Regions from separate parts of the Mesorhizobium sp. M0633 genome, predicted to be linked through region 2. Evidence: predicted binding sites of a transcription regulator. Region 2 holds the regulator's gene; each other region holds the start of a gene.

Region 1 (3,118 bases), on a different contig from region 2:
TTACCCGACCAACGACGTCAGTCAGCTCGAAAGCGTCTTCCTGAAAATCGGAAGCTCGATTTCGCAGCTGCACTTGACGAACTGAACGACGTCGGCCGCTCTCCCGCCGCCGCTGCTCAACTCGTGTGTGCAGCCACTTTGCCTGTGGTTTCGGGGAAGAAATCGGGCGCCGCATGGCGCTTGCCGAACATCATGTCGTATTGCAGCAGACGGAAGTCGCGGATTGCCGGATCGATCTCTTTCTGACGCGACCAATCGGGGGTGGCGTCGCCCCCCGGTGCCAAAAGCAAATTGCGGTCGATAACGCGGTAGCGCTCTCGCAACTGTCCGAGGAAGCCGGTGTAATAGGGATGGCTGATGCCGGCTGTCTTCAGGATATGGTAGGGCAGGAAGGACGGGCTGACGGCGCCCAGATCCTCGGCCGGGCCGCTGCGATTCGACCAGACGATCAGCGGCGTCTGGTGGTGCAGCAGCATCTGGTCGGCCGCCTCCTTGCGCGGCGCAACATTGTCCTTCAGGAAGCCGGTCTCGACGTAGACCGGCCCAAGCGGCGGCAGATGGTCGCCGAAGAACGCGATGACGGTCGGCCGCTCGCGTTTCTTCGCCCATTCGATCAGCCGCTCGAGGCCGCGGTCCGCGTCGGAAGAGCCTTCGGCATAGCTCAACAGCGATTCACGCGCCCATTGGCTGATCGGCGCCTGCACCTTGTGGGTCGGATTGTTATAGCGATACGGCTCATACGGCCCGTGGTTCTGCAGGCTGACGGCGAAAAAGAAGACCGGCTCGGCGCTGGTATCGGCTTCGTGGATAATCTCGTCGGTCATCGCAGCGTCCGACGCGAGCGGTCCGCGCTTCTGCATGGGCGGCAACGTCTCCTCGGACTTGAAGTCGTTGAAGCCGAAATCGGCATAGACGGCCCCCCGGTTCCAGAACCAGTTAGTGCCGGGATGGATAGCGCGCGCCCGGTAGCCTTGACTTTTCAGGAAGGTCGCCAGCGAGGGAGTCGGTGTCCGCACATATTGCTGGTAGGGAATGCTGCCCGCCGGCAGGAAGGCGTTGGAAAAGCCGGTCAGGGCCTCGAACTCGATGTTGGCCGTCATGCCGCCGAACTCGGGCGAGAACATGTAACCCGTGCGCAGTGCCCGCACATTGGGGATAGGGTCGGGCGTGATGGTGACGCCGGGTAGCTTGGTCGGATCCCAGAAGGATTCGCTCATGACGACGATGATGTCGGGCTTCTCGGCGGGTACCGAAGCCGTCACCTGCGGTTTGCCGATCGCTTCGATCGCCTTGCCGGAATAGCCGGGCGGCGCCGAGACATGCGCCATCGGGACGTTCAGCGCGAAGGCGAGCGCAAAACCGTTCGAGGCATAGTTTTCCTTCTGGTCCCACATGATCGGGATGATCTGCAGCCGGTCGCGTGTCCACGAGAAAGTGGCATAGTCCATGATGGAGACGAAGAAGGCGATCAGCGGCACCGTCAGCGTCAGCCGGGCAAGGCGGCCCTTGTGGCTGAGTGCCGGAACGCGGCGGCGCCATAGCCGCCAGCCATAGACGAGCAGCGACAGCCCGCCGACGATGCCGATCGCCAGGGCAATGGCGGTTCCCGGGCGATCGCGTACCAGAAGCGGCATCAATGCCACGATCTGCCGGGAATAGAGGAAATCGGTCGGATAGAGCGGATCGCCGAGATACAGCGACTTCTGGTGGCCGACGAACGCCAGCGACAATGTCAGCGGCGCGACGATCATCAGGCTCTGGTGACTGCGGCCGAGCACGGCGTCGAGGCCGATGAGGATCAGCGCAAAAATGATGATCGTGGTCCAGCCGGGTTTGAAAGGCTGCAGAAAGAAATCAATGGTGCCGGCAAAGTTGCCGCGCACGATCAGTTCGATGGCAAACACAAGGATGGCCGCAGCCAGCAAGCTGATAAGGCCATAGCGGATGACAGGCCATTTGCGCGCCGGCAGATAGCCGGTCGACGGATCGCCTTCAAGAAACTGGGGCGCCGCCTCGGCTGCGCTCTGCTTGGTCTTTGCCACTTCAATAGTTCCCCGGCCCGCAACAAAAGCGTCACTCGATTGTCATCGAACTGTCACGCAAAGCTTAGCGCCTGCGGCGGAAATAAGAAGAGCCAGCAAACAAATCGTGAGCGGTTTTCATCATGAGTGATCGCCAAAAAGCCTGCCGAAACAGGCACTCGGCCGATATTACGCGATCAAGGTTGGACTTGACTTGGCCGCACGCCTTGCGTCACAGGCAACGTGAACCAGCAGCTGGGAGCCGCCGATGGCCATCGCATTCACCTTTCCGGGGCAGGGCAGCCAGGCTGTCGGCATGGGCAAGGACCTCGCCGATACCTTTGTGGAATCGCGGCGGATCTTCGAGGAAGTTGACGACGCGCTCGGCGAAAACTTATCGAAGCTGATCTGGGAAGGCCCGGAAGAGACGCTGACGCTGACCGCCAACGCCCAGCCGGCGCTGATGGCGGTGTCGCTTGCCGCAATCCGGGCGCTGGAGGCGCGCGGCTTCTCCCTGAACGGCAAGGTCACCTATGTCGCCGGCCACTCGCTCGGCGAATATTCGGCACTTGCGGCCGCAGGTTTCGTTTCGGTCGCCGACGCCGCCCGGCTGTTGCGCATCCGCGGCAACGCCATGCAGGCGGCTGTGCCGGCCGGCGAGGGCGCCATGGCGGCGATCATCGGGCTGGAACAGGCCGACGTCGAAGCCGCTTGCGCAGAGGCCGCCCAGGGCGCCGCCAAAGATCCCGCACAAGCCTTGGTTTGCCAGATCGCCAATGACAATGGCGGCGGCCAGCTGGTGATCTCCGGCGCCAGGCCAGTGGTCGAACTGGCGGCGAGGCTATGCACGGAGAAGGGCGCCAAGCGGGCGCTGATGCTGCAGGTCTCGGCGCCCTTCCATTCGACATTGATGAAGCCTGCGGCCGAGATCATGCGGGAGGCGCTGGCCGCCGTGACGAAGAGTGCGCCGGTCGTGCCGCTGGTCTCCAATGTTACGGTGACCCCGACGAGCGATCCCGACGAGATCGCCCGCCGACTCGTCGAACAGGTGATCGGGCGCGTGCGCTGGCGCGAAACGGTGGAGTGGTTCGGCAGCA
Region 2 (3,118 bases):
ATACTGGCCCGATCTCCGGCTGCTGTCAACATCGATTCTGATGGATTTTGATGACTCTGCGAGTTTTTTCGAGCGTCGGAATAAACGATGACAGCGCAACCTGCATCTGACACTATTTGCCTGCGTCCGACACTATTTGTCGGACATTACCGACGGCTTCCGGTTCATGAGCGGCCGCCGCAACCGGGAGGAAAGCAAAACAATGTCGGTCGGAATCCGCCATGACGATTTGCGCCGGCGCAACCGGGCGATGGTGATCTCGGCGGTGCGCCGGGCCGGCCAGCCATCGCGTACTGAGATCGCAGCTACTACCGGCCTCAGTCATTCGACCATATCGGCGATCTCTTCCGACCTGATACGGGAAGGCATCCTCGCCGAGAGCAAGGCAAGTGAGCCCGTTTCGTTGAAACGCGGTCGTCCGCAGGTCGGCCTCGCCCTCAACCCGGAAGCGGCGGCGGTGCTGACCGTGGTGTTGTCGCTGAATTTCCTGTCGGCCGCCATTATCGACTATACGGGACAGGTGGTCGCCGAGGAACAGCGCCGGCTGGACACGCTGACCATGCCGCGCGACGAGCTGATCCGTGAATGCATGGCCATCGTCCGGCGCCGGCTGCAGGATCCAGACCTTGACGTCCGCAGTGTCGCCCGCATCGCCCTGGCGATTCAGGGCATTACCGACTCCCCTGCACGCGCCATGCTGTGGTCGCCGATCACGCCGCAGACCGACATCGCCTTTGCCGACATGCTGGAGGACGAATTCGGCATCCCGGCAACGGTGGAGAACGACTGCAACATGATGGCGGTGGCTTTGCGCTGGCGCAATCCGGATCGCTATCGCGACGACTTCATCGCCATCCTGCTTTCGCATGGCATCGGCATGGGGCTGGTGCTGAAGGGCGAACTGTTCACCGGGACGCATTCCTCGGGTGGCGAATTTGGCCACATGATCCATCGTCCGGGCGGCGCGCTCTGCCGTTGCGGGCGGCGCGGCTGCATCGAGGCCTATGCCGGCAACTACGCCATCTGGCGCAACGCCAGGCAGATGAGCGAAGAAAGCGAACCGATCGCCGACGTCAGCGACGCCGACATGCGAGCACTGGCGGCCCGGGCGCGCGAGAAAGATGGGCCGGAACGCGAGGCCTACCGCAAGGCCGGCGAAGCGCTGGGTTTCGGTCTCGGCTCGCTGTTCGCGCTGATCGATCCGGCACCGGTCGCGATGGTCGGCGCCAGTGCCGCCGCCTTCGATCTGATCGAGCCGGCCTTGCGGAAGGCAATCGCCCAGACCGCCGGCGGCCAGCATTCGGGCTCGATCTCCTTCGATACAGAGCCGAACGAATTGCCGCTGATCCGCGAAGGCTGCGCGATGCGGGCGCTAAGCTTCGTCGACCAGGAGATTTTCGCGCCGGGCGCGCAAATGAGGCCCAGCGTCAGAAAGAACGTAGCCTGACCAGGCGGGTCAATCTTCCCTGATCGCATAGCCGGCACCGCGGATGGTGCGGATGACATCCGGCATCCGGCCGTTGTTGACGGCTTTGCGCAGCCGCCCGACATGCACGTCGACGGTGCGTTCGTCGATGTAGATTGTCTCGCCCCAGACATTATCGAGTAACTGGCTGCGCGAGAAGACACGGCCCGGATGCCGCATCATGAACTCGAGCAGCCGGAATTCGGTCGGCCCGAGCCTGATTTCGCTCTTCTTGCGATAGACCCTGTGCGATTCGCGATCGAGCACGATGTCGCCGACCTTCAGCACGCTGGACAGCACTTCCGGCTTGGCGCGCCGCAGCAGCGCCTTGACCCTGGCCATGAATTCCGGTGTCGAAAACGGTTTGACCAGATAGTCGTCGGCGCCGGTCGAAAGCCCGCGCACCCGGTCGCTCTCCTCGCCGCGCGCGGTCAGCATGATGATCGGCAGCCGCTCGGTTTCGGGGCGCACCCGCAACCGACGACAGAGCTCGATGCCGGAAACCGCTGGTATCATCCAGTCGAGCACCAAAAGGTCGGGCACATTCTCCTGCAAACGGATCTCGGCTTCGTCGCCGCGTGTCACCACCTCGACCTGGTAGCCTTCGGATTCGAGATTGTAGCGGAGCAGCACACCCAATGGCTCCTCGTCCTCCACCACCATTATGCGTGGTGCGATCATCGGCTGGGCACCCCCATCATGTCACCGGTGCGGACATTGTCGTTTCGTCCTGCTTCGGACGATTGACCGGCAATTGCTCGCCGGTCAGCACATAATACGCATTTTCGGCGATGTTGGTGACATGGTCGCCGATCCGCTCCAGATTCTTGGCGCAGAACAGCAGGTGCGTGCAAGCGGTGATGTTGCGCGGATCTTCCATCATGTAGGTCAACAGCTCGCGGAACACGGACGTGTATTTGACGTCGATGCGCTCGTCGGCGGCACGCAGCTTGGCCAACGCGGCCGCATCGCCTGCAGCATATTCCTCGATGACACCCTGCACCTGGATGAGAACCAGCTGCGCCATCGCGTCGATGGAATGCGACAGGTCCCGCGGCGTGGCGCTGAGGCCGACCGCACTCACGCGCTTGGCGATATTCTTGGCAAGGTCGCCGATGCGTTCGAGGTCGCCCGCCATGCGGATCGCTCCGACCACATGGCGAAGATCGTGGGCCATCGGCTGGCGTTTGGCGATCAGGGTGATGGCGCGGTCGTCCAGTTCGCGTTGACGCGCATCCATGATGGCGTCGTCGGAAACGACGCGTTGCGCCAGCACGTTGTCGGAATTCAACAGGGCCTTGGTCGCCCCGCCGACCATCGAACCGGCGAGGTCGGCCATGTCGCGGATCAGCTTGCTGATCTGCTCGAGATCCTCGTCGAAAGAAGCGACTGTGTGTTCGCCCATGGTCCTGTCCTCATATGCATGATCGGAACGGCTCAGCCGAAGCGGCCAGTGATGTAGTCCTGCGTGCGCTTCTCGCGGGGCGACGTGAAGATCTTCTCGGTCCGGTCGAACTCGACCAGTTCACCCAGATACATGAAGGCGGTCTGGCGCGACACGCGCGCCGCCTGCTGCATGTTGTGGGTGACGATGACGATCGTATAGTCGGCTTGCAATTCGTCGATCAGTTCCTCGATCTTGGCAGTCGACAG
Region 3 (3,118 bases), on a different contig from region 2:
GACGATCGCCCCGTCCGAGGGCAGGCCGTGGCCGTTGCCGAAGCAATAGATGCGGCTGTGTTCGAGGAAACGGCCGACGATCGATTTCACCCTTATGTTCTCCGACAGGCCGGGCACCTGCGGCCTCAGGCAGCAGATGCCGCGCACGACGAGATCGATCTCGACGCCGGCGCGGCTGGCATCATAGAGGGCATCGATGATGATCGGGTCGACCAAGGCGTTCATCTTCATCCAGATGCGGGCGGGCCTGCCCTCCAGCGCGTGACTGATCTCGTCCGAAATGTGCTTGAGGATGCGGTCGCGCAGCGTGAACGGCGATATGGCCAGCCGCATCTGCTCGGCCGGCTCGGCATAGCCGGTGATGAAGTTGAACAGCTGGGCGACATCGCGCGCGATCGTCGGGGCCGTGGTGAAGAAGGACAGGTCGGTGTAGATGCGCGCGGTGACCGGGTGGTAGTTGCCGGTGCCGAGATGCACGTAATTGCGCAGCCTGCCATCCTCTCGGCGCACGACCAGCGACATTTTCGAATGGGTCTTCAGTTCGAGGAAGCCGAAGACGACCTGGACGCCGGCGCGCTCGAGGTCGCGGGCCCAGCGGATGTTGGCCTCCTCGTCGAAGCGCGCCTTGAGCTCGACCAGCGCGGTCACCGACTTGCCGGCCTCGGCGGCGTCGACCAGAGCGCGCACGATCGGGCTGTCGTTGGAGGTGCGATAGAGCGTCTGCTTGATCGCCACCACTTCCGGATCGGCCATTGCCTGGCGCAGGAACTGCACCACGACGTCGAAGGATTCGTAGGGGTGGTGGACGATGATGTCCTTCTCGCGGATCGCCGCAAAACAATCGCCGCCATGCTCGCGGATGCGCTCGGGGAAGCGCGGATTGTAGGGCGTGAACTTCAGATCGTCGCGGGCGACGGCGACGATCTCCGAGATCTGGCTGAGCGCCAGCGGACCGGTGAGCACGCTGATGCGGCTTGCCGAAACGCCAAGCTCGCCGGCGACGAAGTCGCGCAGTTCGGGCGGCATCAGCCGGTCGAATTCGATCCGGATAACCGAGCCGCGGCGCCGCCGCTTCAGCGCCGTCTCGAACAGGCGCACCAGATCCTCGGATTCTTCCTCGACCTCGATATCGCTGTCGCGGATGATGCGGAACGTGCCGGAACCCTTGACCTCGTAGCCCGGGAACAGCTTGCCGATATAAAGACCGACCGCCTCCTCGAGCGGGATGAAGCGGACATGGCGCTTGCGATCCGGCAAGCGGATGAAGCGCCTCAGCGCCACCGGCAGGCGCAAAAGCGCGCTCATTTCCTCGCCGTTCTTACGGTGGCGCAATTGCAACGCCATCGAGAAACCGAGATTGGGAATGAACGGGAACGGATGCGCCGGGTCGATCGACAGCGGCGTCAGCACCGGAAATACCTGCTCCTGGAAATGGTCCTCGAGCCAGATCTTCTCGTCCTTGCTCAGCGCATCGCGGGTGATGCTCTCGATGCCTTCCTTGTCGAGCAGCAGCATCAGCGCCGAAAGGCTTTTCTGCTGGTCCTCCTGCAGGCGCTCGACCTCGCGCAGCAATTGTTCAAGCTGCTGCTCGGGCGTGCGTCCGTCCGGGCTCTTCAGCACGATGCCCTCGCGCACCTGGCCGGCAAGACCCGCAACGCGGACCATGAAGAACTCGTCGAGGTTGGCGGCCGATATCGACAGGAAGCGAACACGCTCGAGCAGCGGATGATTGGCGTTCAGCGACTCTTCGAGCACGCGCCGGTTGAATTGCAGCCAGGAAAACTCGCGGTTGACGAAGCGGTCGGGATTGCCGCCTTCGCGGCTCGCCGCCTCGACGGTGATGAATTCGTTCTGCACCGGCTTCAGTTCGTTCATGGTTTCCGCTCTTCCCACACCGTTCGACGACCATAGCCTTAACCGGCTTAACTTATCCTCTGACAGGCTTTTGCGACAGTTTCATTTCATCGATCTTGCAAAGAGACGGGTTATGATCCAGATGCAATCGACAAGATCAGGAGACGACGATGGCAGGCGGTTCCATTCCCCATTTCCAGAACGATGCGGGCTATCCGGCAATCGACATCGGCGTCAAGGAATTCATGTGCACCGGCGCCAATCCGCCTTTCGACCACCCCCATGTATTTCTCGACATGGGCGACGACAATGAAAAAGTCTGCCCGTATTGCTCGACGCTCTATCGCTATTCGCCGAAGCTGAAGGCGTTGGAAACGCAGCCGCCGGGCTGCCTTTATATCGACCAGGCCGCCTGATTCTTCCGCGACAAACCTGATGCAGGAAACGCAGTCCCGGCAGGTGGTCATCGCCGGGGCGGGCGTCGCCGGGCTGACCGCGGCACTGGCCTTCGCCGAGCGCGGCTATCGGATAAAACTGTTCGAACAGGCGCAGCACCTCGAGGCTGCCGGCGCCGGTATCCAGCTTTCGCCCAACGCGACGCGCATCCTACGGCAGCTCGGCGTACTCGATCGGCTGCTGGCGACGGCGGTGCGGCCGGAGGCGGTCGTGCTCAAGGATGCCGCCACGCTGCGCAAGCTGGCGCGCGTACCGCTTGGCCAGGCGGCCGAAACGCGCTGGGGAGCGCCCTATCTCGTTGCCCACCGCGCGGATCTGCAGTCAGCGCTGATGCAGCGAGTTTCGGAGCAGCCCGGTATCGATCTGCTCGCCGGCGCGCGGGTGACCGACATCGCAGCCGGATCGAAAGGTGTTACCGTCACTGCATCGGCTGATGGCGACACGGTCGAGGCTGGCTGTCTGCTGATCGGCGCCGATGGCGTCTGGTCGTCGGTGCGAGAAACGCTTGCCCGCAACGCAGCCGATTTCCGGAGAAGCCGGTTTTCGGGCGAGCTTGCCTGGCGCGCCACGGTGGCCGCCGACAGCCCCGCCGGACAAACCTTTGCAGCGATCGGTGCGCCCGATTGCGTTACTGCATTCCTCTATCCCGGCTTCCATATGGTCGCCTATCCGGTCAGTCGTGGCACTGCCTTCAACCTCGCCGCCTTCACTGGGGGCGAGCGCATCGCCGAGGGCTGGTCGGGGCATGCCAACCCCGCCAGCCTCGCCAGCGCCATGCGCGGTACCGCGCCGGCGCTGGTCCGTCTGG
Region 4 (3,118 bases), on a different contig from region 2:
CTACTCCTTTTCCGACGAACTCGGCGGATTCCGGATCATTGCCGCTTCGGGAGCCGGAACAAGGGCCGATCCTGTCGTGATTACCGAGGAACTCGAGTCGGCAAGCCCGGTAACCCTCACCATACGCGCCATCCGGCCGGTTCAGCCATTCGGTGCCTCCGGCAACTATGCCACCGGTTTCATTTCCCTAAGGATCGTTGCCCTCAACAACAGCGGTCACGCCTGGGTCGAATTCGAGTTCGAGTTGCAGGAGATTCTCAACCAGCCAAGCGATTCCAGCGACGGGCTTTCGTTCGACCAGGCGCGCCGCGAAACGGATGCAATTCGGTCCGATAGTTTCGCCGAATTCAGTCGTGAATTCGAACCTTATGACCATCTTCTGTTCCGGAAAGGCGAGGTCGATCCGCTGAGCACGGTTTCGTTCTCATTCCTGGTGACTGATTTCACGCCGACTGCGCGGCTCTATCTCGTTCAGGACCCGCGCATTCCCTCAACCTGAACGTGCCGCATCATCGCGGCCGTTGGTTCGAACAACGCTGCTCGTCATGCATGCCGGCAGTTTGGCAGGTGTCGTTGGGCGCGGCATGCCGATGGATTTGCTGGTCATTTTGGTCGCTTGGCCGTGCCTTTGATTCGGGCCACAAAATACGGACAATGAGGGCAAAAACCGACGCGAACGACGATTGAGGGATCGCGAGCGCCCGCGGTACGAGTTCTCCGCCGAGTTACTTGTGGAGCGTTCACACTAGCGACAGTTCCGGATCGTGTTATGATCTTGCGCATGAGGACGATCACGGCCTCTTACATTCTGGTTTTCGCGGCGCTCGCTGCAACGCCCGCGCGGGCCGAATGCCAGTGCCTCGCCAACGGCCACATTTTCCATCACGGCGAAATCGCTTGTCTGCAATTGCCGTCAGGTCCTGAACTCGCGCAGTGCGACATGGTTCTCAACATTTCGTCATGGAAAAAAATTCAGGATGGATGCCCCGAGGCGACTGCGCCGTTTGGCTTGCCTGTCAAAGGGGACGAGCAGAAACCAGGCGAAGGCGGAGATAAAGCCAACGATTTGGCTTTATCAACAGCAAACGCCCGGAGCTAAAGCGAAGCGCAGCTTGCGCGCAGCCAACAGTGCGACGCAAGGCCAATGCATACCCTAGCGGTGTTCCAACACCGCTAGGGACCAGTCCTATGGATGAGCTTCCTGTTAAGGTTCTGCTATCCTGTCAGTCCTTCTTGTTCCGGTAGCTCTCAATGGCTTTGCCAACCATGTCGATGGCGACGTTGGCGCCACCAAAGCCGTTCAGCTCAACGACCTTGCGGCCTTCAGGTAGCTGCTTGTAAACTCGAAAGAATGCCTCGATGCGCTGTCGTTCGATGGCCGGAAGATCATCGATGGTCTTGATCCCGTCATATTGCGGATCGATGTCCGTGGCCGGCACAGCGATGATCTTGTCATCCGTTTCGCCGCCGTCGACCATGTTGAGCACGCCGATGGCGCGGACTTTGATCAGAGCACCGGGCACGACGGGTTCCCGGGTGAAGACGAGCGCATCCAACGGGTCGCCGTCGCCGCCCAACGAACTGGTAACGGAACCGTAGTTGGCCGGATAGACGACCGGCATGGACTGGTATCGATCGACGATGATATGGCCAGTTTCTGAGTCAATCTCGTATTTAGTGAAGCTTCCCGCCGGAATCTCGATAACCGTGTAAAATTCGCTGGTGTCTTTCGGCTGCGGAAAATCGAAAGCTGTGACGAATTCGGCGAAAGCGGGCTGCGTGCCCAGCAGGGCCGCAACCGCCATGACAGTCGGCAAAGCGCGCATGGTTGTCTCCAGAGGTTGGACGGGCAGGGCGCCCTGCATCCGCCTAGCCACCGTATGTGACGGCAGCATTACAGGGTTCCGTTATTGAAAATTGGATGACCGTATTTGCACCGATCCTGCGGCGAGCAGAAATGGGCCGAAATAGAGCGCTGACGAGTGATAAGCGTCTATGGGCGTTTGCGTTTATGGGGCGTTTAAGAGACCGTGGCCGCTTCAAATGTGCTATTTCAAGCGAGCCCATTTCCGGCAAGGGGATAGCTTGCGTCGTAACTCCTGCCAATCGGGCACGCTACACCCACAACAAGCCGTTCGGCGAGAGCTGCCACGTAGACGCCTCGCGGTTCAGTGCGGCGTTGTGTGGCAATCCTCAAAAAGCAAGTGAAACTCCAACTTCAGTTGAAGTCCTTCGGAGACTACGCCACCTTCACCTTGAATCATTGCCAGGGTTCGAAATTCGTGAAGGAAGAGACAACAACACCACGTCCGCTATACTCCACTGAAAGGGCTGCTTCATGTCGGGAATGTCGCGCAGGGGATTCTTGCTGGGCGGCACGGCAGCAGTAGCTGTCGGCGCTGCAGGCGGGCTGATTGCCGGCAGGGCCGTAGCAGCCGATCTGACCTTGCCGGTTTCAGCGATCAGTCGGTCGATTTTGCCCGGCACCGTCACCAAAGGGATGATGAGTTTCGGCGCGGGCGGGCCGCCGCCCACTCTGCGTTTGTTGCGAGGTAGGCCGTTTTCCATAGAGGTGGTCAATGATCTCGATGAGGCGACGAGTGTGCACTGGCATGGATTGCGCATCGCCAATGCCATGGACGGCGTGCCTTATCTCACCCAGCGTCCCATCGCGGCGGGCGAAAGCTTCCGTTACACTCTGACACCGCCGGATGCCGGCACCTATTGGTATCATCCGCATTGCAACACGCTCGATCAGATGGCCCGCGGGCTGACAGGCGTGCTTGTTGTCGAAGATGACGAAGATGCCGGTTTCGACCAGGATTTGCCGCTCAATATCCGCGACTTCCGTCTCGGCGAAGACGGCCAGTTCATCGAATTGTTCAAGGCACGCAACGCTGCGCGCGGCGGCACGCTGGGTACGGTCTCGACGGTAAATTGGGAAGTCACCCCGATTTACGATCTGCCGGCGGGCAGCCTTGTGCGCCTGCGTTTGGCAGTCACCGATGTCACCCGTATCGGCACTTATGACCTCGATGGCGGAACGGCCAAAGTGATCGCTCTTGATGCCAACCCGCTGCGGCAGCCTGTTGCGCCTCGGGGCATTGTCGTCGCGCCC

What was found. Region 2 encodes PhoB, which activates phosphate uptake and scavenging genes when phosphate is short. Its sites were predicted from a motif close to TGTCATNNANCTGTCAT; they were not measured.
Region 1: a site for PhoB is predicted at 2,083-2,099, ahead of NKI47_RS17895 (LTA synthase family protein). Genes of this name have one in related genera too.
Region 3: a site for PhoB is predicted at 1,948-1,964, ahead of NKI47_RS28800 (RNA degradosome polyphosphate kinase). Genes of this name have one in related genera too.
Region 4: a site for PhoB is predicted at 1,883-1,899, ahead of NKI47_RS27280 (inorganic diphosphatase). Genes of this name have one in related genera too.

Annotation. Positions count from the first base shown of each region.
Region 1 covers NZ_JAMYQC010000015.1:126,597-129,714, forward strand. Annotated here, with positions in the region: gene NKI47_RS17890 (pilus assembly protein) at 1-85, shown strand, start outside; gene NKI47_RS17895 (LTA synthase family protein) at 117-2,042, opposite strand; gene fabD (ACP S-malonyltransferase) at 2,290-3,118, shown strand, end outside.
Region 2 covers NZ_JAMYQC010000008.1:69,238-72,355, forward strand. Annotated here, with positions in the region: gene NKI47_RS10705 (ROK family protein) at 203-1,447, shown strand; gene phoB (phosphate regulon transcriptional regulator PhoB) at 1,457-2,146, opposite strand; gene phoU (phosphate signaling complex protein PhoU) at 2,163-2,870, opposite strand; gene pstB (phosphate ABC transporter ATP-binding protein PstB) at 2,903-3,118, opposite strand, start outside.
Region 3 covers NZ_JAMYQC010000036.1:61,566-64,683, reverse strand. Annotated here, with positions in the region: gene NKI47_RS28800 (RNA degradosome polyphosphate kinase) at 1-1,875, opposite strand, end outside; gene NKI47_RS28795 (zinc-finger domain-containing protein) at 2,025-2,270, shown strand; gene NKI47_RS28790 (FAD-dependent monooxygenase) at 2,290-3,118, shown strand, end outside.
Region 4 covers NZ_JAMYQC010000032.1:48,554-51,671, forward strand. Annotated here, with positions in the region: gene NKI47_RS27270 (hypothetical protein) at 1-499, shown strand, start outside; gene NKI47_RS27275 (hypothetical protein) at 782-1,099, shown strand; gene NKI47_RS27280 (inorganic diphosphatase) at 1,224-1,826, opposite strand; gene NKI47_RS27285 (multicopper oxidase family protein) at 2,339-3,118, shown strand, end outside.